DNA from 3 places in the Pseudomonas sp. GW821-FHT09C09 genome. Region 3 is predicted to be linked to each of the others. Evidence: predicted binding sites of a transcription regulator. Region 3 holds the regulator's gene; each other region holds the start of a gene.
What was found. The regulator sigma-54, encoded in region 3, starts transcription at its own class of promoters, with help from an activator protein. The targets are predictions, from matches to a motif close to ANTGGCATNNANNTTGCTNT.

Region 1: the regulator sigma-54 is predicted to act here: its motif matches at 5,984-6,003, upstream of flgB (flagellar basal body rod protein FlgB).
Region 2: the regulator sigma-54 is predicted to act here: its motif matches at 1,339-1,358, upstream of AC07NR_RS04710 (circularly permuted type 2 ATP-grasp protein).

What each region holds. Positions count from the first base shown of each region.
Region 1 is NZ_JBWKPF010000012.1:4,535-12,427, forward strand. Features, by position in the region: gene AC07NR_RS28235 (MFS transporter) at 1-1,209, shown strand, start outside; gene AC07NR_RS28240 (flagellar brake protein) at 1,285-2,019, opposite strand; gene AC07NR_RS28245 (flagella synthesis protein FlgN) at 2,115-2,582, opposite strand; gene flgM (flagellar biosynthesis anti-sigma factor FlgM) at 2,631-2,957, opposite strand; gene flgA (flagellar basal body P-ring formation chaperone FlgA) at 3,152-3,913, opposite strand; gene AC07NR_RS28260 (chemotaxis protein CheV) at 3,996-4,928, shown strand; gene cheR (protein-glutamate O-methyltransferase CheR) at 4,976-5,803, shown strand; gene flgB (flagellar basal body rod protein FlgB) at 6,045-6,452, shown strand; gene flgC (flagellar basal body rod protein FlgC) at 6,456-6,899, shown strand; gene flgD (flagellar hook assembly protein FlgD) at 6,915-7,640, shown strand; gene flgE (flagellar hook protein FlgE) at 7,671-7,893, shown strand, end outside.
Region 2 is NZ_JBWKPF010000001.1:1,006,913-1,014,805, forward strand. Features, by position in the region: gene AC07NR_RS04710 (circularly permuted type 2 ATP-grasp protein) at 1-1,305, opposite strand, end outside; gene AC07NR_RS04715 (ribonuclease E inhibitor RraB) at 1,782-2,129, opposite strand; gene AC07NR_RS04720 (hypothetical protein) at 2,340-2,573, opposite strand; gene speE (polyamine aminopropyltransferase) at 2,726-3,601, opposite strand; gene AC07NR_RS04730 (PLDc N-terminal domain-containing protein) at 3,737-3,928, opposite strand; gene AC07NR_RS04735 (hypothetical protein) at 4,000-4,530, opposite strand; gene AC07NR_RS04740 (ankyrin repeat domain-containing protein) at 4,621-5,139, opposite strand; gene AC07NR_RS04745 (long-chain-acyl-CoA synthetase) at 5,237-7,075, opposite strand; gene AC07NR_RS04750 (DUF3509 domain-containing protein) at 7,464-7,742, shown strand; gene mtnC (acireductone synthase) at 7,820-7,893, opposite strand, start outside.
Region 3 is NZ_JBWKPF010000008.1:150,907-158,799, reverse strand. Features, by position in the region: gene AC07NR_RS23690 (KpsF/GutQ family sugar-phosphate isomerase) at 1-26, shown strand, start outside; gene AC07NR_RS23685 (KdsC family phosphatase) at 27-551, shown strand; gene lptC (LPS export ABC transporter periplasmic protein LptC) at 560-1,132, shown strand; gene lptA (lipopolysaccharide transport periplasmic protein LptA) at 1,119-1,664, shown strand; gene lptB (LPS export ABC transporter ATP-binding protein) at 1,664-2,389, shown strand; gene AC07NR_RS23665 (RNA polymerase factor sigma-54) at 2,576-4,069, shown strand; gene hpf (ribosome hibernation-promoting factor, HPF/YfiA family) at 4,143-4,451, shown strand; gene ptsN (PTS IIA-like nitrogen regulatory protein PtsN) at 4,463-4,927, shown strand; gene rapZ (RNase adapter RapZ) at 4,930-5,787, shown strand; gene AC07NR_RS23645 (HPr family phosphocarrier protein) at 5,803-6,078, shown strand; gene AC07NR_RS23640 (ZIP family metal transporter) at 6,117-7,010, opposite strand; gene AC07NR_RS23635 (superoxide dismutase) at 7,041-7,652, opposite strand; gene AC07NR_RS23630 (DUF2753 family protein) at 7,654-7,893, opposite strand, start outside.

The DNA.
Region 1 (7,893 bases), on a different contig from region 3:
GTGCTGGGCGGCAAGATCGGGCACCGCCTGATTGCCCGGGTCGGACATATCCGCGCCTACTCGGCGTGTGCCGGGATCGTCGGCGCGGCGGTGCTCGGTCATGGTCTGGTGGACTGGCTGCCGGCCTGGCTGGTGCTGCGGACCATCGTCGGCCTCGGCATGATGTGTCAGTACATGGTGATCGAGAGCTGGCTGAATGAGCAGGCCGACGCCAACCAGCGCGGTGTGGTGTTCAGCGGCTACATGATTGCCTCGTATCTGGGGCTGGTGCTCGGTCAGCTGATCCTGGTCATGCACCCGGGCCTGGGCCTGGAACTGCTGATGCTGGTCGCCCTGTGTTTTGCCCTGTGTCTGGTGCCGGTGGCACTGACCCGGCGGATTCACCCGGCACCGTTGCATCCGGCGCCGATGGAGCCGCGCTTCTTTATCAAGCGCGTGCCGCAGTCGTTGAGTACGGTGCTCGGGGCAGGGCTGATCATCGGCTCGTTCTACGGTCTGGCACCGCTCTATGCATCGCAGCAGGGGTTGTCCACCGAACAGGTCGGTCTGTTCATGGGTACCTGCATTTTTGCCGGGCTGCTGGTGCAATGGCCGTTGGGCTGGTTGTCCGACCGTTATGACCGGGCCTTGTTGATCCGCTGCTTCGCCGGGTTTCTGGCTATAGCCGCATTGCCACTGGCGATCATGCCGCAGGTGCCGCTGGAGATATTATTCATCGTCGGCTTCCTGTGTTCGCTGGTGCAGTTCTGCCTGTACCCATTGGCCGTCGCGTTCTCCAACGACCATGTCGAAGGCGATCGGCGGGTGTCGCTGACGGCGATGCTGCTGGTGACCTACGGGGTGGGTGCCAGCATCGGGCCGTTGCTGGCCGGTGTGTTGATGAAAATGTTCGGCAGCCAGAGCCTGTATGCGTTCTTCACCTTTTTCGCGCTGGTGCTGGTGTGGCGCATCCGGCCGAAAGCCGTGACCAACCTGCACCAGGTCGACGACGCACCGCTGCATCACGTGGCGATGCCGGACAGCATGTCCAGTTCGCCGCTGGTGGCAGCGCTCGATCCGCGGGTCGACGAGCAAGTGGTGCAGGAGCAGATGCAGACCACGGTTGCACCTGAACCGGCACCCGAGCCCGCCACTGAACCAGAATCACCAGTGGAGCCGGATGCCGGCAACGACAATCCTGCGCCGGACATCAGTGGCGCCAGGCCTTGATCCTGAAAAAACACCAGGCATAAAAAAACGGGCAGTCACCGCAAGGGACTGCCCGTTTTTCATGGCGCGTGCGAATCAGAGATCGTCTTTGTCGAAGCGCCGTGCTTCACGTTGCAGCTGATAGACGAAACGCTCGACGTTGCGCGCTGCCGGGCCGCTGATGTTGTGAAAGCGCAGGCCGGCGAAGGTGATGTTGAGTTTTTCTTCGAAGTGCAGGTAACGCAGCTCGACCGCCGCTGGCTGGTTGCCGAACAGTGGCGGGGCGATCAGGCGGTCATAGACCTGGCCCAGTTGCAGGCGGTCGGTGATGTCACCTTCGAAACGCAGCTTGCAACCGGTGGCGGAGATATCCAGCAGTTTGCCACCGATCGGCGACTTGAGTTTTTCGCCGCCCAGTTCGACGCTCACCAGATCGGTCAGTTTCAGTGCGGCGCGGAAGGCGTTGCGGCGCTGATGATAGACCACTTCGGTGGGCATCTCGCCGACATAGAAGCGGTCGCCGTCGGATTCCTTGATGTCCAGCGTGCCGTTGTATTCCCAGGCGATGCGCACGCCTTCGTGGAAGCCTTCGACCTTGAAGGGTTCGCCAGCCAGCAGGAAGCGCTCGCCATCGCGCGGGATCATTTCGTCCAGGGCAATGGTGGCGGTTTCCCGGTCGACCTTGATCAGGTAGCTCTGGAAACGCTGGCTGCGCTCGTGAAAGGTGATGATCAGCGGATCGTGGCTCTCTTGCAGCTGGCGCAGATTGCTGGAGATCTCCAGGGGCGTGGTAAGCACCTTTGGGGGCTGCGGAGCGTCATCATTGGACACGTTAAATCAATCTCCAGACAAATTTTGACTACGACTGGCCAGTATTTTGCCAGCATGTATCGCGCGTTGATAGGGCGCAAGCATGGAAGAAAGCATCACGCCTGGCTGAGCGCGCGAGGTTTCTGCAGTTTGGAGAAGGTGCCGCTGGCATCGTAGAGCGCGGGAGGCTCGCCACCGGTGAGGATTTTCAGCTGATTGGCCGTGGCGGCCTGCTGCATCACGATCGACTGGCCATTCTTGGCGTTGGCCGCCTGGCACTGGGCGATCAGGTCGATCAGGACATCGCTCTGGCTCAGCAACTGCTCGCCGATGCTCGACTGGCTGGCCAGTTGTTCCAGGCCCTGGCGGTCGAGCGACAGATTGAGGCTGGCGAGGATTTCGCTGCGTTTGCGGCCATGCTGCTCGAGCAGAATGATCAATGCCTGTTTGCGCGCCAGAATTTCTTCCAGCAGGGGCATGTCGCGACCGTGCAAGGCGAGGGACTCGGTATGCAGTAACTCCAGCAGTTGTTGAGCTGGAGCAAAGTCGTCGGTGATCAGTTGCAATAAAGTAGTGTCGTGCATGGCTGGCCTTGGGTTTTAAGCGTCCAAAAGCCTGGCGCAGGCCGAGGCCTAGCGCTGGGCTTCGAAGTTGAGCAGTTTGCTGGCTACACGGTTGCTGTCGACTTTGTAGCTGCCATCGGCAATCGCTGCTTTCAACTCGGCCACGCGGGCTTTGTCGACGGCAGGCTGATCGCGCAGCTTGTCAGTGACCTTCTGCAACTGTTGAGCCTCATTGCTGAGGTGTACCGATTCCCCGCTTTTTGCGGTACTGGCCTGTTCGGCCGGGGTATTCAGCGGCGCGGAAGTGCCGGTTTCGGCGGTTTCCTTGGGCGCGCTGGTACGTGTACTGCCCGTAAGTGACGAGGAGCTGTTCAAACGGCTGAAATCGATGACCATGTTAAAAACCTCTGGGAATTTGGACGCTTGCCATGTTCTCGGCCATCCCCTGGAAAACTTTAGGCTCTTTTACCACTAAGCCTGCATGCGCCGCACAGATCCTGCTGCGGCACAGTTTAGGGAACAGCTCAGGTTGGCGCCAGTTTTCTGCGCGATCACTCACGAGGCTTTCCTGTCATTGCTCCAGTCGTTGCTCACATTGCCACTTCCACCTGGCCCGGCGCCATGACCTGCGCCTTGATGACCCGCTGGGAATTGAGGTTTTTCACTCGAATCTGTTCTTTCAGACCGCCATTGGACAGGGCTTCGCCCGGCATGCGCACGGCCAGTGTGCCGCTACGGGCGGTAATCACCACTTGATCGCCTTTGCGAACGACTTCCGCCTGTTCCAGATGCACAAGGGTAATCACCTGATCGGCGACCGTTGGTCGGGTCAATTTCTGCCCGATCGCCTCATCCACCGACGTCAGAAAACCCTGGTTGATCAGGCTGACATCATGCTCGCGCAAGGTCACGTCCTGGGGCTCGATGATGCCGGCGCGCTTGAGCGGGCGAGTGGTGGTCACGACCGGGCGAAACAGGCGGACTTGAGCGGGTACGAACACGGTCCAGGGGGAGGCGCCTTCGCAGCGGACCTTGACCGTTACACGGCCCAGGGGGCGTCCCGGGCTCTCCAGGGACGCTGTCAATTCCTTGTCGCACATAGGCATGCGCATGCGCGGATCGAGCTGCTTGACCTCGATTTCATAACGCCCTTCCGTTTGACTGGTAGCCAGATAGTCTTCTACGGTGAATTCAAGAAAGCCCTGAGTGACGCCGATAAGCATGTCAGGCAAGGTAACCGCATCAGCACTGGCAGGGCTGCCCGCGAAAAACAGGCAAATGGCGGACACCGCGCAAAGTCCTCTGCGGATAGGGGATGTCAGGCGTCGGAAAAATGTCGTTTGAATGTTCATACGAGTTAAAAAGCAAGCGCCGTGCCGTTTAGCAATGAATGTGCGTCGCAACAACACTTGGCGTTGGTGTAGGAGTCTGGGCATGGCTGGTGTAATGGATTCGGTGAACCAGCGCACGCAACTGGTAGGGCAGAATCGCCTGGAGCTGTTGTTGTTCCGTCTCGACGGCCAGCAGCTCTACGGGATCAACGTGTTCAAGGTTCGGGAAGTGCTGCAGTGCCCGCAACTGACGCTGATGCCCAAGTCCAGTCCTGTCGTGTGCGGGGTGGCGAATATCCGGGGGGCGACCATTCCGATCCTTGATCTGGCAATGGCGACCGGCTCCGGGGCGTTGAAAGACAAGAACAGTCCGTTCGTGATCATCACGGAATACAACACCAAGACCCAGGGTTTCCTGGTGCGCTCGGTGGAACGTATCGTCAACATGAACTGGGAAGAGATCCATCCGCCACCCAAGGGGACCGGTCGCGATCATTACCTGACCGCTGTGACTCGGGTGGACAATCAGTTAGTCGAAATCATCGACGTCGAGAAGGTGCTGGCGGAAGTCGCACCGACACCGGAAGCGATTTCGGTCGGCGTGGTGGATGTCGAGACCCAGAGCAAGGCGCTGTCTCTGCGGGTGCTGACGGTCGATGACTCGTCGGTGGCGCGCAAGCAGGTGACACGTTGCCTGCAGACGGTCGGTGTCGAAGTGGTGGCGCTGAACGACGGCAAGCAGGCGCTGGATTACCTGCGCAAGCTGGTCGACGAGGGCAAGAAGCCGGAAGAAGAGTTCCTGATGATGATCTCCGACATCGAGATGCCGGAGATGGACGGGTACACCCTGACGGCGGAAATCCGCGGCGACCCTCGCATGCAAAAGCTTCATATCATCCTGCATACTTCGTTGTCGGGTGTGTTCAACCAGGCGATGGTCAAGAAAGTCGGTGCCGATGACTTCCTGGCCAAATTCCGTCCTGATGACCTGGCATCCCGGGTAGTCGACCGGATCAAAGCAGCAGATATCAGCTAGGGACTTTCCGTCCCTGGCGGTCAACACGATTTAAGAGGCGGCATCATTTGTCTACGGGTAATTTGGATTTCGAACAGTTCCGGGTCTTCCTGGAAAAAGCCTGTGGCATTTTGCTCGGTGAAAACAAGCAGTACCTGGTCTCGAGCCGTCTCAACAAACTGATGGAGCAGCAAGGCATCAAGTCCCTGGGTGAGCTGGTACAGCGCATCCAGACCCAGCCGCGCAGCGGTTTGCGCGAGCAGGTGGTCGATGCCATGACAACCAACGAAACCCTGTGGTTTCGCGACACCTATCCGTTTGAAGTCTTGAAGAACAAGGTGCTGCCCGAGGCGATCAAGGCCGCTCCCAACCAGCGTCTGCGGATCTGGTCGGCGGCCTGCTCGTCGGGTCAGGAACCCTATTCGCTGTCGATGTCGATCGACGAGTTCGAGCGGACCAACATCGGTCAGTTGAAGATGGGCGTGCAGATCGTTGCCACGGATCTGTCCGGCAGCATGCTGACCAACTGCAAGACCGGCGAGTACGACAGCCTGGCGATCGGTCGCGGTCTGTCCGCCGATCGTCTGCAGCGCTATTTCGACCCGAAAGGGCCGGGGCGCTGGGTGATCAAGGCGCCGATCAAGAACCGGGTGGAATTCCGTTCGTTCAACCTGCTCGACAGCTACGCAAGCCTGGGCAAGTTCGACATCGTGTTCTGCCGCAACGTGCTGATCTACTTCTCCGCCGAGGTGAAGAAAGACATCCTGTTGCGCATTCACAGCACGCTGAAGCCGGGCGGTTATCTGTTCCTCGGCGCTTCCGAAGCGCTGAACGGTTTGCCGGACCATTACCAGATGGTCCAGTGCAGCCCGGGGATCATTTACCAGGCGAAGTGACTGTCACCGGCAACACAAAAAACGGGAGTCCTCAGGGGCTCCCGTTTTTTTATGCCTGAGGGTTTTTGCGGTGGTGGCAAGCGGCAGAAAAGCGGCATCCGGCGGAAGCCCGTTGCCGCTTTTCTGGCATTGCCGCCTTGCCGATCCCCTGCAAAGCCCCGGAATCCGGGGCTTTTTAAAACTGGCACGACGCTTGCTATAACCCTGTTACGAAAAACCCGGTCACCTGAAGGTTCCCGACATGAGCATCAGCTTCGATAAAGCGCTCGGAATTCACGAAAAAGCCCTGGGCTTCCGCGCCCAGCGTGCCGAAGTCCTGGCCAACAACATCGCCAACGCCGACACCCCGAACTACAAGGCTCGGGATCTGGATTTCTCCAAAGTGCTCGAAGCACAGAGCCAGAAGAACGCCAACGGCACCATCGCCCTGAACATGACCAACAGCCGTCACATCGAAGCTGAAGGTCTGGGCAATGGCGACGAGTCGCTGATGTATCGCACGCCGATGCAGCCGTCGATCGACCAGAACACCGTTGACGCTCAGCTGGAACAGTCGAACTACGCGGAAAACGCCGTCGGCTTCCAGGCCAGCTTCACGCTGCTCAACAGCAAATTCAAAGGGCTGGTGTCAGCCCTGCGCGGAGAGTAATCCATGTCCCTGTCCAGCGTTTTCAACATTGCCGGAAGCGGCATGAGCGCCCAGACCACGCGTTTGAACACCGTGGCTTCGAACATCGCCAACGCCGAAACCGTCTCGTCGAGCATCGACCAGACCTATCGCGCTCGTCACCCGGTGTTCGCCACCATGTTCCAGGGCGGCCAGAGCGGCGGCAGCAACTCGCTGTTCCAGAACCAGGACGCCGCAGGCCAGGGCGTGCAGGTGCTCGGCGTGGTCGAAGACCAGAGCAACCTCGAAGCGCGCTACGAGCCAAACCATCCTGCCGCCGACGCCAAGGGCTACGTCTACTACCCGAACGTCAACGTGGTGGAAGAAATGGCCGACATGATTTCCGCGAGCCGGTCCTTCCAGACCAACGCCGAAATGATGAACACCGCCAAAACCATGATGCAGAAGGTGCTGACCCTCGGTCAGTAATAAGGGGCGACTGCCATGAGTGTTTCCGATACCACCAGCAGCCTGAGCATGAAGGACATCCTGGCGAACTCGTCGAAAAAGACCAGTTCGACAGCCGATGGCATTGCTTCGGCCACTAACAGCTCCACCGGCGGCCAGGCCCTGGGCAAGGATGCGTTCCTGCAACTGCTGGTAACCCAGCTGAAAAACCAGAACCCGCTCGACCCGCAGGACAACAGTGCATTCGTTGCCCAGTTGGCGCAGTTCAGCAGCCTCGAGGGTATTACCACCCTCAACAGTACCGTGAGTTCTCTGGCCGGCAACTACAACTCGTCGCAAGCCCTGCAGGCTTCGTCGCTGGTCGGCCGCAACGTGATCGTGCAGACCAACTCGGTCCAGCTCGACGATCCGAGCAAAGGCATGACCGGTTCGGTCACCGTTCCGTCGTCGATTGCCGGCGGTACCGTCACCATCAGCGACAGCAGCGGCACGGCGATTCGCACCATCGACCTGGGCAGTCGCGCCGCAGGCAATGCGAGCTTCACCTGGGACGGCAAGGACAAGGACGGCAACCTGGTCAAGACCGGTACCTATACCGTCAAGGCCAACGCATCGATCAACGGCACCTCGACCGATATGGCGACCTACCTGCCGGCAACCGTCACCAGCGTGACGATCAGCCAGACCGGCGGCGAGCTGATGCTCAACCTGTCCGGCAAGGGCACCGTTGCCCTGTCCAAAGTACAAACCATTGGTATATAGAGCCGACTAACCGGCACAAAGGAGTGGAATATGTCTTTCAATATCGGCCTTAGCGGTCTCTATGCAGCCAACAAGCAACTGGACGTGACCGGCAACAACATCGCCAACGTCGCGACCGCCGGTTTCAAATCGTCCCGTGCAGAATTCGAAGACGTCTACTCGGCCACTCGCCTGGGTAGCGGCAGCAAGGTCATCGGCAACGGCGTGCGCCTGGCCAACGTTTCCCAGCAGTTCACCCAGGGTGACATCAACA
Region 2 (7,893 bases), on a different contig from region 3:
CCGGGTTTCGCGGCCGGACAATACGAACGGGCGCAGGTCGATATGGCGCGGCGCAATGCCGTTTTCGACAAAGGTCGGACAGGTCGACAGCGACAGCGTCGGTTGCGCGATGTACGCGTGAGGCTTGGCCTTGATCCGCTCGCGGAACGCATCGATTTCCGCGGTCGTCGCTGCCGGCCCCACGAGCATTCCGTAACCGCCGGAGCCCTGGGTTTCCTTGACCACCAGATCCGGAAGATTGGCCAGCACATGGGAAAGTTCAGACGGATTGCGGCATTGCCAGGTCGGCACGTTCTTCAGGATCGGCTCTTCATCGAGGTAGAAACGGATCATCTCGGTGACGAACGGATACACCGACTTGTCGTCCGCCACCCCGGTGCCGATGGCATTGGCCAGCACCACGTTGCCGGAGCGATAGGACGACAGCAGCCCCGGCACGCCAAGCATCGAATCCGGGCGGAACGCCAGCGGATCAAGAAACGCGTCGTCGAGTCGGCGATAGATCACGTCCACCGCTTTCGGGCCGTCGGTGGTGCGCATGAAGACCTTGTCGTCGCGCACGAACAAGTCGGCGCCCTCGACCAGTTCCACGCCCATTTCCCGCGCCAGAAACGCATGCTCGAAAAACGCGCTGTTGAACCGCCCCGGAGTCAGCACCACCACACTCGGGTCGTCGATCGGGCTTGAGCTTTTCAGGGTGTCGAGCAGCAGGTTCGGGTAATGGTCGATCGGGGCGATGCGCTGGGCCGCGAACAGTTCGGGGAACAGGCGCATCATCATCTTGCGGTCTTCGAGCATGTAGCTGACGCCGCTGGGCGTGCGCAGGTTGTCCTCGAGCACGTAATACGTGCCGTCGCCGTCGCGCACCAGATCGACGCCGGAGATGTGCGAATAGATATCGCGGTGCAGATCCAGGCCCTGCATCGCCAACTGGTATTGCTCGTTGGCCAGCACCTGCTCGGCGGGAATGATCCCGGCCTTGATGATGCGTTGCTCGTGATAGAGGTCGGCGAGGAACATGTTCAACGCCTTGACCCGCTGGATGCAGCCGCGCTCGACGATCCGCCACTCGCTGGCGGGAATGCTGCGCGGAATGGTGTCGAAGGGAATCAGGCGTTCTGTCCCTTGCTCGTCCCCGTAGAGCGTGAAAGTGATCCCGGCACGATGGAACAGCAGATCGGCCTCGCGTCGCCGCTGGGCCAGCAGTTCGTCAGGCGTGTCCGCCAGCCAGCGGGCAAACTCCCGGTAATGCGGACGGACCTGGCCGCCGGCATCGTACATTTCATCAAAATAGGTGCGGATCATGCCGTACTCCTTGTCACCCCGGACCTACAGGCCTTCGCAAGGCCCGTGCCATCGGCATAAACGCTTTGATTTCAATCGGTTGGATATTCACGCCACACGCACCGCACCATTCCTGTGCGGCAAATGCCCCAACCTGATCGCCCCCGCTTCATTGCGACGCAGTCCTGTCGCCTATCACCAGCATAGTCAGAGTTGATTTCACTGCCCGGCGCCTGCTGCGGATAATCCGCACATCCGCTGCAAAACGTCCCTGACGAAGCACGCAGCCCAACTGACATGGCTTGCCCCGGCAGCCCTCCCGGCCGTAACCCTGACCGGTTTCCTCTCCTTCCGGTCTTCCCTTTCAGCCACCTCTCCTGGTGGCTTTTTTTTGCCTCGGATTCTTGTTTCAGGGTTTTGCCGTGCAATGTTCAAGGTGCAGAAACGACAACGGCCGACCCGAAGGTCAGCCGTTGCTCGACGTGTTGCGAGGGTGATCAGTTCAAACGATGGCGGTTGCGCACCTCCTGCTTCACGCCCCAGCCTTCGATGATGCCGCCCAGAGGCTCGACCACCGCCGAAAAGCCCTGTTCGAAATCGCCGATGTCGTCGTAGGTTGCGTACATCACCTTGCTCAATTCCAGGGACCACGCGCCGTCGTCGCGCGCACTGACCTGGGCATTGATGGATTCACCGCGAAACTTGCCTGCCGCCCTGCGCGCCCGCTCCTCGTCCGGGAAAATGGCGTAGAACTCGATGGGATGGAATCGGGAAAAATCGAAACCGCCTTCTTTCATGCGGCGCAGCACGTTGCTGCTGATGTCTTCTTGATAGGCTGTGCTCATGAACGTCCCCCTCGCATAGATGGATAGACTTTCCGTATTCCCTGCGCCTGGCCGAACGGCTCAGGCGTTACGGCAACCGTGTTGCCGACGGGAAACAAGCATGTAGCTGACAAGACCAGACCTTAGCGATCCGTTCGCTGATCTCGCTTGCAGAGTAGCCCCAAGATAGAGCCGCTGCCAAGGCCTGGTGCGTTACTGACAAGAAGATTTTCAGATGGGTGTGATGCTGCGGATTTCGATGCTGTTCTGGGTTTTCAGGCTTTTGGCGCCTGCATCGGAGGTGCGCCCTTCCAGATCGTTCAGATCCAGTGCGGCGGCGACAGGAAGGAGTCGTTCCTTGATCAGTCGTGCGGCCTCATCATCGCTGGGGCATTCCGCACGCTCGAAGACTTCATCGACAATTTCACCGTGATCATCCACGAAAGTGACTTTCCACTTTTGCATTGGAGCCTCCTCGAACAAACCCGCAAATGGGCTTACATCTATCTCGACTTTTGTCAGGATTGATCGTTCAAAAGCTTTACACCGATGAAACATGAAAAACCTTTCATCTACGGGAGCGAATCACCCCGCTCCCGCAGATGACGACCGAGTGATCAGTCGTTGCTTGGCTTGTTCACCGCTTGCAGTACGTATTGCGGCAAGGCGAAGGCGCCGATGTGGATTTCCGGGTTGTAGTAACGGGTGACGATGCCGCTGCCGATGAAGCGCTGTTGCAGGACTTCACGGCTCAGCTTGCGGTAGGCCGGATTGGTCGAACCCCAGGCGAAAGTCATCGAGCCGCCGATGTAGGTCGGCACGGCCGCCTGGTAGAAGTGCCAGTCCGGGAACAGGCTGCGCAGGCGACCGGCGGTGGTCTTCACTTCGTCGATCTGCATGAACGGCGTGCCGTTCTGGGTCACGAGGATGCCGCCCTCGTTCAGGCAGCGGTGGCAGGCCTGGTAGAAATTTTCCGAGAACAGCACTTCGCCCGGGCCGATCGGGTCGGTGGAGTCGGAAATGATCACGTCGAACTTTTCAGTGGTGGTGGCGACGAAACGCATGCCGTCATCGATCACCAGGTTCAGGCGTGGATCGTCGTAGGCGCCCTTGGAGTGGTTCGGCAGGAATTCCTTGCACATGTCGACCACGGTGCCGTCGATCTCGACCATGGTGATGTGCTCGACGCTGGCGTGTTTGGTCACTTCGCGCAGCATGCCACCGTCGCCGCCGCCGATGATCAGTACGCGCTTGGCGGTGCCATGGGCGAGGATCGGCACGTGGGTGAGCATTTCGTGGTAGATGAATTCATCGGCTTCGGTGGTCTGGATCACGCCGTCCAGCGCCATCACCCGGCCCATGCGCGGGTTCTGGAAGATCACCAGGTGCTGGTGTTCGGTGCGCACTTCGTGCAGCAGTTTTTCCATGCGAAAACGCTGGCCGTAGCCTTCGTAGAGGGTTTCCAGGTATTCGCTGGTCTTGGTGACGGTCATGGTGAAGTGCTCCGATGAATGCGCGGGCGCCAATCGTCAGGTTCGATTGCCCGGGAAAGGCGCGCATTCTACGTTGCCGAAGATGACAGGTCGAACCTCAGTTCATCGGCCCCGCGCAATCCATGGTGCGAACGCTCAGATCCGCACATTGCCCCGCGGCCCGGCGATCGCCCAGATGATCAGGCCCAGCACCGGCAGGAGGATGATCAACAGCACCCAGAGGATTTTCATCCCGGTCTCGGCGCCGCTTTTCAGCACGTTGATGATCGCCCAGATGTCGAGGGCAAGAATGATCAGGCCGATCAGGCCGTTGAACGTGGAACCCATGGTGTCGCTCCAGAATAGTGGCATGCACTTTTAGGATAGACGGTCGCGCGCAGGGTTCCCTTTTATTGCGTTCAGACGTGAACGGCGACCTTCAAGGCTTCCAGCGACGGCGCGGCGGCGATGCCGGCTTCGGCGCACAGTTCCAGCACACGCGGCACGTCGTTGCCGTAGACCAGCACCACTTGCAGCTCGTCGTCGAGAAGCTGACTGAAGTTCATCAGCGTGTAACCGCCGTTTTCCTTGTTCAGGCTGCTCATCTGCACCTGGATGCGGTTGAGCGCGGTCAGCGCTTCGGTCTTGGCCAGTTGCTTGGGCTTGAGGTTGAACTCCACGCCGGGGCCGAACGACGCCACGATCTGTGTGAACAGGTCGACATAGGTGTCGGCCTGGAACAGCACGGTCTCCGGCAGACTGCCGACCACCACCCATTCGCCCAAAGGAATCGGGAAGGTGTCGTCGTAGTTGATGTCCGGGTTGGCGGTCAGAAAAGCGTCGGCATCGGCGTAGGCCTGTGCGGCTTCATCGGCGACTTTCTGAATCTCGTCGTCGCCCATGCAGCCGGAGCTGATTTTGCTGATGAGTTCGGCGAGTGCGGCTTTCATGGGGGCGGATCCTGTGGCGAAGGGAGTTTTGAGGGCGCGAAGGATAGCGCATTCTCGCCTTCGCCACAGAGCGGGTTCCGGCCAGCGGCGTTAGCCCAGCAGTTTTTCCAGCTGCGCGGTGGTGTCCACGGCGCCCATGGTGCGGGCCGCGTCCAGCGCGGTGATGCCGTTGGCATCCTTGGCTTTCGGATCGGCGCCCTGATCGATCAGGAAGTCGACGATTTCAACGCGGTTGAACATCGCCGCCATCATCAGCGCCGTGCGGCCATCGAAAGAGGCGCCTTCAATCTGCGCGCCACCCGCCACCAACGCCTTGACCACCGCCAGATCACCCTTGAACGCCGCGCCGGCAATCGGGCTCTGGCCGTTGCCATTGCGTTGTTCCGGGTCAGCCTTGTGCTTGAGCAGCACTTGCACCGCGTCCACATGTCCGTAGTAGCTTGCGAGCATCAGCAGGGTGTCGCCCTTGCTGTTGGTCAGGTTCACCGGCAGACCGGCGGTGATCAGGCGGTCCAGCATCACCGCATCACCTTCGCGCGCCTTGTTGAATACCTGCTCGGTGAATTCGGCAGCTTCTTCGGGGGTCATCTGGCGGCTTTGGTCGGACATGGGGCAACTCCACTTTCGGTCAATCGGAAAGCCGCTAGTTTCCCGAGCGCGGCGATAGCTGTCATCCCCTTTTTTCCAAGCTTCGCGATAGCCAATATCAATAACGGAACTTGCCTGCCTGGATGTCCGCCAGGATTTCATCCGTGACTTGCGCGTAGGTTTCGGTGCCCGGCAACCAGGCATAGATCGGGTCATCGCCTGTCTGGCCGGGGTCGAAACCTTCGTTTTTCAGGCGCGTCTTCTGGTATTTGAAGGTGCCGGTGGTTTCCATTTTCACCTTGACCCGCAAAAACAACGGCACCGCATAGGCCGGCATGCGTTGACGGGCGAAGGCCAGCAGCTCGGTGAAGTCCAGGGTCGCCAGAGACTCGGCCGGGGTGATCGCCGCCATGCCGGCGCGACCGTTGGTGTCGGGGATTTCCACGCCATAGGCCACAGCTTCGGAAATGTGCGGATGCTGGAGCAGCAGGTTCTCGACCTCGGTGGTCGAGACGTTCTCGCCCTTCCAGCGGTACGTATCTCCAAGGCGATCGACAAACTGCGCATGGCCGAAACCGATGTTGCGCAGCAGATCACCGGTATTGAAGAAGCGGTCGCCCTTGGCGAATACGTCCTGCAGCACGACTTTCGCGGTTTTCTGCGGGTCGGTGTAGCCGTCCAGCGGCGCCTTGTCGTCGATCCGCGCCAGCAGCAGGCCCCGCTCGCCCCGGCCGACCTTGCGCATGAAGCCGTCGCCACCGCGAATCGGCTCGCCGCTGTCCTGATCGTAGGCGACCAGTTCCCAGGCCATCAGCGAGAAGCCGATGGTGTTGTCGAAATTGAGAATGTTGGTGAAGCCGATGTTGCCGTCGCTGGCCGCATACAGTTCGCAGATGTGATCCACCGCAAACCGGGTCTTGAACTCGGCCCAGGCACCGGGCCGCAAACCGTTGCCGATCATCTTGCGCACGTCATGGCGGCTATCATCGCTGCTGACCGGTTGATCCACCAGATAACGGCACAACTCGCCGACGTAGCCGATGGTAGTGGCGCGGTAGCGACGCACATCGCTCCAGAACTGCCGGGCGCTGAACTTGCGGCGAATCGCGAAACCCGACGCGCCATTGACCGCCGAGCCCCAGCACACGCAAAGCCCGGTGGCGTGATACAGCGGCAAGGTGCAATAGACGATGTCGTCCGGGCGCATGTCGAGGGCGATCATGCCGAAGCTCGCCGAGCTGCGCATCCAGCGGCCGTGCTTGAACACCCCGGCCTTGGGCAAGCCGGTGGTGCCGGAGGTGTAGATGTAGAAGCACGGGTCATCGAAGAAAATCTGTCGGCTGCTGGCCGGGTTGTCGCTCGATGCATCGGCACTGGCGCTGATCAGGTTGGTGTAACCCTCCGGGGCGATGCCCGGATGGCTGAACGTATCCTGATCGGCCACGAACCAGGTACGGGCCGACGCAATCGTCACTTGTTCGCGCACCGCCGCGAAGGCTGGCAGCAGTTCCTCGCCGACGACAATCGCCACCGGCGCCACCAGATTGATGCTGTGAATCAGCGTGTCGCGGGTCTGTGAGGTATTGAGCAGCGCGCTGACGGCGCCGACCTTGGCCAGCGCCAGAATCGTCACCAGCAGTTCCGGACGGTTCTCGATGAACACCGCCACCACATCGCCTTTGCCGATGCCCTGCCCGATCAGATAGTGGGCGATGCGGTTGGCCCACTGGTTGACCTGTGAATAACTCAGCACCACCTCGCCCGACAGCAGCGCGGGGCCGTCCGGATTGCGCAGGGTCGCTTGCTCGAATGTCCAGCCCAGGCCACAGGTTTGGGTCGGATCCTTGACGTTGGCCACCTTCATGCCTTTCACCACCCGAGGGATGGCTTTGGCGATCATCGGCAGTTTGCGGAGCATCATGCCCCAGGTAATCGTGTCGCTAGGCGCGTGACTCATGGCAGCTCCCGTTCGACCTTGACGTGCAGGCCGGATTTTTATTGTCGGGCAATCGAGTGAGGCAACCGGCGCTTCTCGAGCGAGGGTCGAGGCCGAAAATACGTCAGGGCTTCTCGGGCTGTACACGCGGTTTTTGCAATGTTTTGTATCCGCCAGCGCTACAAGGCGAAAGGTGATTGCGGCCGCAGGGAATGGTTCCATCGGATCGACAGCGATCCCGCAAAATGCAGGATGCACGATGGCCATTCATGCAGAATGCACGACGAGCTGAATTTGCATAATTTATAACTTGTTGATTTATAAGGAATTTATAAAAACAAAATACTGGCACAATCGCTGCAACCTCCTCCGCATGCTTGCCATTCAAGTGCATACGGAGCTGAAAGACATGAGCCTGATCCAAGAAAAATTTACCTCCCTGTTCTCCAACTTCGCAGTTACCACCCAACCGCGTCCCGATGGCGGGATCCTGCTGACGCTGAAGAGCGCCGACGGCAAAGTGTTCAAACGTGCCCTCACCTATCAGCAATTGCATGCCGGCGACCAACTGTCGTGGGCGATCAGCGCGATTCGCCGTGACCTGGCGGAACAGGCCAGCGAGCTGCCGCAGATCGGCATGCTGCAAAGCCAGCAGCGTTTTGCCCTGCCGACTTATCACTCGATGTAATACGAACACCCCATAAACAAACAGGCCGTGGAGCTTTCGCTTCACGGCCTGTTTTTTTTGCGCGTCGATGGGTGGAATCAGAACGCTTCCGGTTCGATCCCGGTAAAGCTGTCGACGGTCACATGCCCTTCCAGCTCACCGCCCTCGCGGG
Region 3 (7,893 bases):
ACCTGCTGCGCGCAGGAGTGATGTAAATGAGCACCGATCTGCTGCAACGCGGCAAAGCCATCAAACTGGCGGTTTTCGACGTCGACGGTGTCCTCACCGACGGACGCCTGTACTTCCTTGAAGACGGCAGCGAGTTCAAGACCTTCAATACACTCGACGGCCAGGGCATCAAAATGCTGATGAACGCGGGCGTACAGACCGCCATCATCAGCGGTCGCAAGACCCCGGTGGTCGAGCGTCGGGCAAAAAATCTCGGTATTCCGCACCTGTTTCAGGGCCGTGAAGACAAACTCGTCGTCCTCGACGGCCTTCTCGAGCAACTGGGCCTAAGCTATGAACAGGTCGCCTATCTCGGTGACGACCTGCCCGACCTGCCGGTGATCCGCCGGGTGGGGCTTGGCATGGCGGTGGCCAACGCGGCCCCCTTTGTGCGCGAGCATGCCCATGGCGTTACCCAGGCCCGTGGTGGCGAGGGCGCCGCCCGTGAATTCTGCGAACTGATCCTGCGCGCCCAGGGCAGCCTCGATGCCGCCAACAATGCGTACCTGTGAGTCAAACCATGTTTAGCAAAAAGTTTCGCAACATCCTGCTGTTCGGTTGCATCGCCGCCATTTTCGGCGCGGTCGGCTACTGGAACATCAGCCCGGAACGCTTCCTCGACAAGCCTCCTGTCTCGGCAGAAGAGAGCCCGATCGACTGGTATGCGACCAACACCCACACCTTGCAATACCTGGAAGACGGCAAGGTGCAGTACGAAATGACCTCCGACAAGGCCGAGCACGTCAAGGCGACCGACATTACACTGGTCACCAAACCCGACCTGAACATGTTTCGCGGCACCGACTTCCCGTGGCACGTGACCAGCGAGCGCGGTGAAGTGAATTCCGGCGGCACCGAGGTCGAACTGATCGACTCGGTTCGCGTCAAGCGCACCGATGAAAAGAACCGCGACACCCTGATCACCAGCACCCGAATGACGGTGTTCCCTCAGCAGCAATATGCGCAGACCCAGCAACCCGTTAGAATCGACGGCGCTGGCGGTGTATCGACCGGCGTGGGAATGAAAGCGTATTTGAAGGAAAGCAGGATACACCTGCTATCGAACGTAAGAGGACAGTATGAGGCTCGTTAAAACCCTCCCTATTTTGCTCAGTCTGGGCGCAGCACTGGGAAGCGTGAGCGCCTGGGCTCTGCCGAACGATCAGGAGCAGCCAATCCGCATTCAGGCCGACGATGCCCAGCTGGACGACAAGAATGGCGTTGCCACTTACAAGGGCGCCGTGATCATCACCCAGGGTTCGATGATCGTCAAAGGCGACACCGTAACGCTGACGCGCAACCCGGCCGGCGAGATCGACGTGGTGACTTCGGTAGGCAACCTGGCCTATTTCGAACAACTGCAAACCGCTGGCGACACCAAACCCGTCCAGGGTTGGGGCGTGACCATTCAGTACCACGCGCAGCAAAACCGCGTCGTACTGATCGACAAGGCCAAGGTCGTCGACAAGGACAACAACACCACTCAGGGCGAGAAGATCGTCTATGACACGGTGAAAAAACTCGCCAGCGCCGGTCGCGCTACCGGCAACAAGGTCACCGAAACGCGTCCGCGCATCGACATGGTGATCCAGCCGAAGAAGAAAACCGACGAGAAAACCCAGTAATGGCAACCCTGAAAGCTCAGCACCTGGCCAAGGCCTATAAAAGCCGCCAGGTCGTGCGTGACGTCAGCCTGTCGATCGACAGCGGTCAGATCGTCGGTCTGCTCGGCCCCAACGGCGCCGGCAAGACCACCTGCTTCTACATGATCGTCGGCCTGGTGCAGGCCGATCAGGGTCGCGTGCTGATCGACGACCTGGACGTCAGCCACCAGCCGATGCACGGCCGCGCCAAGGCCGGTATCGGCTATCTGCCGCAGGAAGCCTCGATCTTCCGCAAGCTGTCGGTGGCCGACAACATCATGGCCATCCTCGAGACCCGTCAGGAGCTCGACAAGGCCGGCCGTCGCAAGGAGCTGGAAAGCCTGCTGCAGGAATTCCACATCAGCCATATCCGCGACAACCTCGGCATGAGCCTGTCCGGTGGCGAACGTCGCCGGGTGGAAATCGCCCGCGCACTGGCCACCGCACCGAAATTCATCCTGCTCGACGAACCGTTCGCCGGTGTCGACCCGATCTCCGTGGGCGACATCAAGCAGATCATTCACCATCTCAAGGCCAAGGGCATCGGTGTACTGATCACCGACCACAACGTCCGCGAGACGCTGGATATCTGCGAAACGGCGTACATCGTCAATGACGGCCAGCTGATCGCCGAAGGCGACTCCGCGACCATCCTCGCCAACGATCTGGTGAAGGAAGTGTATCTGGGTCACGAGTTCCGCCTGTAAGCGCGACAGCATTCGACCAGCCGTCCGGGTGCTGTAACGTTGAAGCGCGTTTTTATACGCTTTTATTGTTACAGCGCTCTAGGCAAACACGACAGTTTCAGGCATATAATTTGCTTAAGTTTGGCGCCTCGGCGCCCTGTAGTGGATGGCGCATAGCGCCGGCGAATAAGGTGTTAAGCCCCTGCCATGAAACCATCGCTAGTCTTGAGAATGGGCCAGCAGCTGACGATGACACCGCAGCTGCAACAGGCCATCCGCCTGCTCCAATTGTCGACCCTGGATCTGCAACAGGAAATCCAGGAGGCTCTGGAATCCAACCCGATGCTCGAACGCCAGGAAGACGGCGACGACTTCGACAATTCCGACCCGCTGGCCGACAACGCCGAACAGAAGCCCAATACCGAGATCCAGGAACCTTCCTACCAGGAAACCGCGCCGACGGTCGACAATCTCGAAGACGGCGAATGGAACGAGCGAATCCCCAACGAACTGCCTGTCGACACCGCCTGGGAAGACGTCTATCAGACCAGCGCCAGCAGCCTGCCGAGCAGTGATGACGACGAGTGGGATTTCACCACCCGCACCTCCGCCGGCGAAAGCCTGCAAAGCCACCTGCTGTGGCAGTTGAACCTGGCGCCGATGTCCGACACCGATCGCCTGATCGCCGTGACCCTGATCGATTGCATCAACAATCAGGGCTACCTCGACGAAACCCTCGAAGAAATCCTCGACGCCTTTGATCCAGAGCTCGACATCGAGCTGGACGAGATCGAAGCCGTCCTGCACCGCATCCAGCAATTCGAACCCGCCGGCATTGGCGCACGCAACCTGGGCGAATGTCTGCTGCTGCAATTGCGCCAGCTGTCGGCCAAGACCCCTTGGCTGGCCGAAGCCAAGCGACTGGTCACCGATTACATCGACCTGCTCGGCAGCCGCGACTACAGCCAGCTGATGCGCCGCATGAAGCTCAAGGAAGATGAACTGCGCCAGGTCATCGAACTGGTCCAGAGCCTCAACCCGCGCCCCGGCTCACAGATCGAATCCACCGAAGCCGAATACGTGGTGCCCGACGTCATCGTGCGCAAAGACAACGAACGCTGGCTGGTCGAGCTGAACCAGGAGTCGGTGCCGCGCCTGCGGGTCAACGCCCAATACGCCGGTTTCGTCCGCCGCGCCGACACCAGCGCCGACAATACCTTCATGCGCAATCAGTTGCAGGAAGCCCGCTGGTTCATCAAGAGCCTGCAGAGCCGCAACGAAACCCTGATGAAGGTTGCCACCCAGATCGTCGAGCATCAGCGCGGCTTCCTGGAATACGGCGACGAAGCGATGAAACCACTCGTGCTGCATGACATCGCCGAGGCAGTCGGCATGCACGAGTCGACGATTTCCCGGGTGACCACGCAGAAATTCATGCATACCCCCCGGGGCATATATGAACTGAAATACTTTTTCTCCAGCCACGTCAGCACCTCCGAAGGCGGCGAATGCTCGTCCACGGCGATCCGCGCGATCATCAAGAAACTGGTCGCCGCGGAAAATCAGAAAAAGCCGTTGAGTGACAGCAAGATCGCTGGTTTACTGGAGGCACAAGGCATTCAGGTGGCTCGCCGCACCGTCGCCAAGTACCGCGAATCCCTCGGGATCGCGCCTTCGAGCGAACGCAAGCGGTTGATGTAAGCCACGTTACAGCGTTCCAGTGGCAGGCTCTTCGGCCTGCCGCTTTATGCACTGGCAACGAAGGAGAAGCTGTATGCAAGTCAACATCAGTGGACACCAACTGGAAGTTACCCAACCTCTCCGTGAATACGTTGAGCAGAAGCTCAAGAGGCTTGAGGGACATTTCGACAAGATCACCAACGTGCAAGTCACGATGTGCGTCGAAAAGCTGAAGCAGAAAATCGAAGCCACGCTGCATATTCCCGGCAACGAGGTCGTCGCAAACGCGGAACATACCGACATGTACGCAGCGATCGACGCGCTGACCGACAAGCTTGATAAACAACTCAAAAAGCATAAGGAAAAGACCCAGAGCCTGCTTCAGGGCGCTACCGGTCGATAACCCCCACCCCCATGATCCGACTTGAAAGCATCCTGACCCCCGGCCGTTCCCTGGTGAACGTGCCGGGCGGCAGTAAAAAGAAAGCCCTCGAACAAATTGCCAACCTGATCGCCCGGGAAAAACCGGATCTGGAGATGCAAGATGTCTTCGAGGCGCTGATTGCCCGTGAAAAACTCGGTTCGACCGGTTTTGGCAACGGCATCGCCATTCCCCATTGCCGCCTCAAGGGTTGTGAATCCCCCATCAGTGCCTTGATGCACCTTGAAGCACCTATCGATTTCGATGCCATCGATGGCGCACCGGTGGACCTGCTGTTCGTGCTGCTGGTCCCGGAAGCTGCCACCGATGCACACCTGGAACTGCTGCGCCAGATCGCCAGCATGCTCGATCGCAAGGAAGTACGCGAAAAACTGCGTCGCGCCACCACCAACGAAGCCTTGTATCAGGTTGTCCTGGACGAGCAAAACGGGCACTAAACATGCGCTTGATCATCGTCAGTGGCCGCTCCGGCTCGGGCAAAAGCACAGCCCTGGATGTCCTTGAGGACAACGGCTACTACTGCATCGACAATCTGCCGGCGGGCCTGCTGCCGGAACTGGCAGAACGCGCCCTGATTCATACGGAACTGTCTCAGCCACTGGTCGCGGTATCGATCGACGCGCGCAACCTGCCAAGCCACCTTTCGCGCTTTCCGGAGTTGCTCGAGGAAGTCCGCAGCCGGCACATCCAGTGCGATGTTCTGTATCTGGATGCCGATGAAGAAACCCTGCTCAAGCGCTTCTCGGAAACCCGTCGCCGTCACCCGCTGAGCAGTGCCAACCGCTCGCTGGCTGAAGCCATCAACGATGAAACAGCCCTTCTGGGCCCGATTGCCGATCTGGCCGACCTGAAGGTCAACACCACCAATCTGAACCTGTACCAGTTGCGCGACACCATCAAGCTGCGGCTGTTGAACCAGCCGGAGCCGGGTACGGCGTTTCTGGTGGAGTCGTTCGGTTTCAAACGCGGCATGCCGGTGGATGCGGATCTGGTGTTCGATGTACGCTGCCTGCCCAACCCGTACTGGAAACCGGAATTACGTGCGCAATCCGGGCTCGATGAGCCGGTAGCCGAGTACCTGGCGGCACAGCCGGAAGTGGAAGAGATGTTCCAGGACATCTATGCGTATCTGTTCAAATGGTTGCCGCGCTTCGCTGCGAGCAACCGTGCCTACGTGACCATTGCCATTGGCTGCACCGGCGGACATCACCGTTCCGTCTACCTGACCGAACGCCTGGGTCAGGCCCTGCAGAAAACCCTGAAGAACGTCCAGGTTCGCCACCGCGACCTCAGCTAAAGGATTCACACCGCGATGCCTGCTCTGGAAATCGAAATCATCAACAAGCTGGGCCTGCATGCCCGGGCGTCGGCAAAGTTCGTGGGCGTGGCGGGTCAGTATCCCGACTGCACGATCAGAGTGGGTCGCACCCCGGAAACCACGGTAGATGGCAAAAGCATCATGGCGATGATGATGCTCGCTGCCGGCAAGGGCACAAAGATCCATCTGAGCACCGAAGGCCATCAGGAACAGGAAGCCATGGATGCTCTGGTGGCACTGATCAACAACTACTTCGACGAAGGCGGTTGAAAGGTCCTTTGTGGCGAGAGATACGTCTCTCGCCACACTTATCCCAACGCCGTGTCCATCACCATCATCAGGCAGAAGCCGATCAGCAATCCCAGGCTCGCCAGCTTGTCGTGACCATTGCGTCGCGATTCCGGGATCACTTCGTGGGTCACCACCAACAACATTGCCCCGGCCGCCAGCGCCAATCCGAGGGGCAACAACAATTCCGCCAGACTGACCAGCCACGCACACAGCAGTGCGAACACCGGCTCGACCAGACCTGACGCCGCCCCGATCAGAAACGCCTTGACCCGCGACATCCCCGCCCCGGCCAGCACCAGCGCAATCACCAGCCCTTCCGGCACATCCTGCAAGGCGATCCCCATCGCCAGGCTGTCAGCGTCCGGCATGCCGCCACCCGCAGAGACGCCGACGGCCATGCCTTCCGGAATGTTATGGGCAATGATGGCAAACACGAACAGCCAGATTCGCGGCGGGATAACCGGATGCTCGACGGTGCCGATGAGCATTTCCGGTGAAGCGCCGGACAGCCTGCGGTCCACCAGATACAGAGCGAAAGCACCGAGCATGATGCCGAAACAGATCAGGCCACTGGCGCCCCAAGGACTCAGCCCAAGGCTTTCGGCGGCGGCAATCCCCGGCACGATCAACGAAAACGCGGTCGCCGCCAGCATCACGCCGGCACCAAAACCCAGCAGCGTGTCGCCCAGCGCCTGCGGCATATTGCGAATCACCAGCACCGGAACCGCCCCCAGTGCCGTGCCGAGCGCGCAGATCGCACCACCCTGCAATGCCCGGGACAGTTTCGGCTCCAGGTTCAGCCATTCCAGCCCGTGAGCCACCAGCAAGCTCATGCCCGCCAACAGCAGCAGCGATCCGAATGCGTAACGAAACATTCGTCCGCTTCCGATCGCCAGTGTTTCAGTGCCCATAGTCAGCCCTGGATTGTTTTTATAGGAGACTTAAACCAGTGCAGCCTGATAACGCGCAGCGACTTCAGGCCAGTTGATCACGTTGTAGAACGCGCTGATGTATTCCGGGCGGCGGTTCTGATAACGCAGGTAGTAGGCGTGTTCCCACACGTCGAGTCCGAGAATCGGTGTGTTGCCGTTCATCAGCGGGCTGTCCTGGTTGCCGCTGCTTTCCACCACCAGTTTCTTGTCGGGGGTGACACTGAGCCACGCCCAGCCGCTGCCGAAGCGGGTCAAGGCTGCCTTGGTGAAGGCTTCCTTGAAGCTGTCGAGGCCGCCGAGCTGCTCATCGATCGCCCTGGCCAGCGCGCCGTCCGGCTTGCCGCCACCACCTGGCAGCATCACTTCCCAGAACAGTGAATGGTTGGCATGACCGCCGCCCTGATTGATCACCGCCGCACGCAGCTTTTCCGGCAGTTGCTGAACGCTGGCCACCAGTTTTTCCACCGGCCACTCGGCGTATTCCGTGCCCTCGACCGCGGCGTTCAGGTTGTTGATGTAGGCCTGGTGGTGCTTGGTGTAGTGGATCTCCATGGTCTGCGCATCGATGTGCGGTTCCAGTGCGTCGTAGGCGTAAGGCAAGGCTGGCAGGGTAAAAGCCATTTCAGTGGACTCCATGGTGATGTTGGGCTGGGGCGCGGCGCGCATTGCCGGTATCCGGGTGCAGCAAGCGTTGGGTGCGCGGGTATTCGCCGTGTTCGCTGATGAAATTGAGCAGTTCGACATAGGTCTTGCTGCTCTGGCGCAGCGCCGCTTCGCGCAGGGCCGGGCGCAGGCGCTCGTCCTGCATGGTCTGCAACAGCCGTTGATGGATCGCGCACAGGTACTCGGCGCTCTCCTCCGG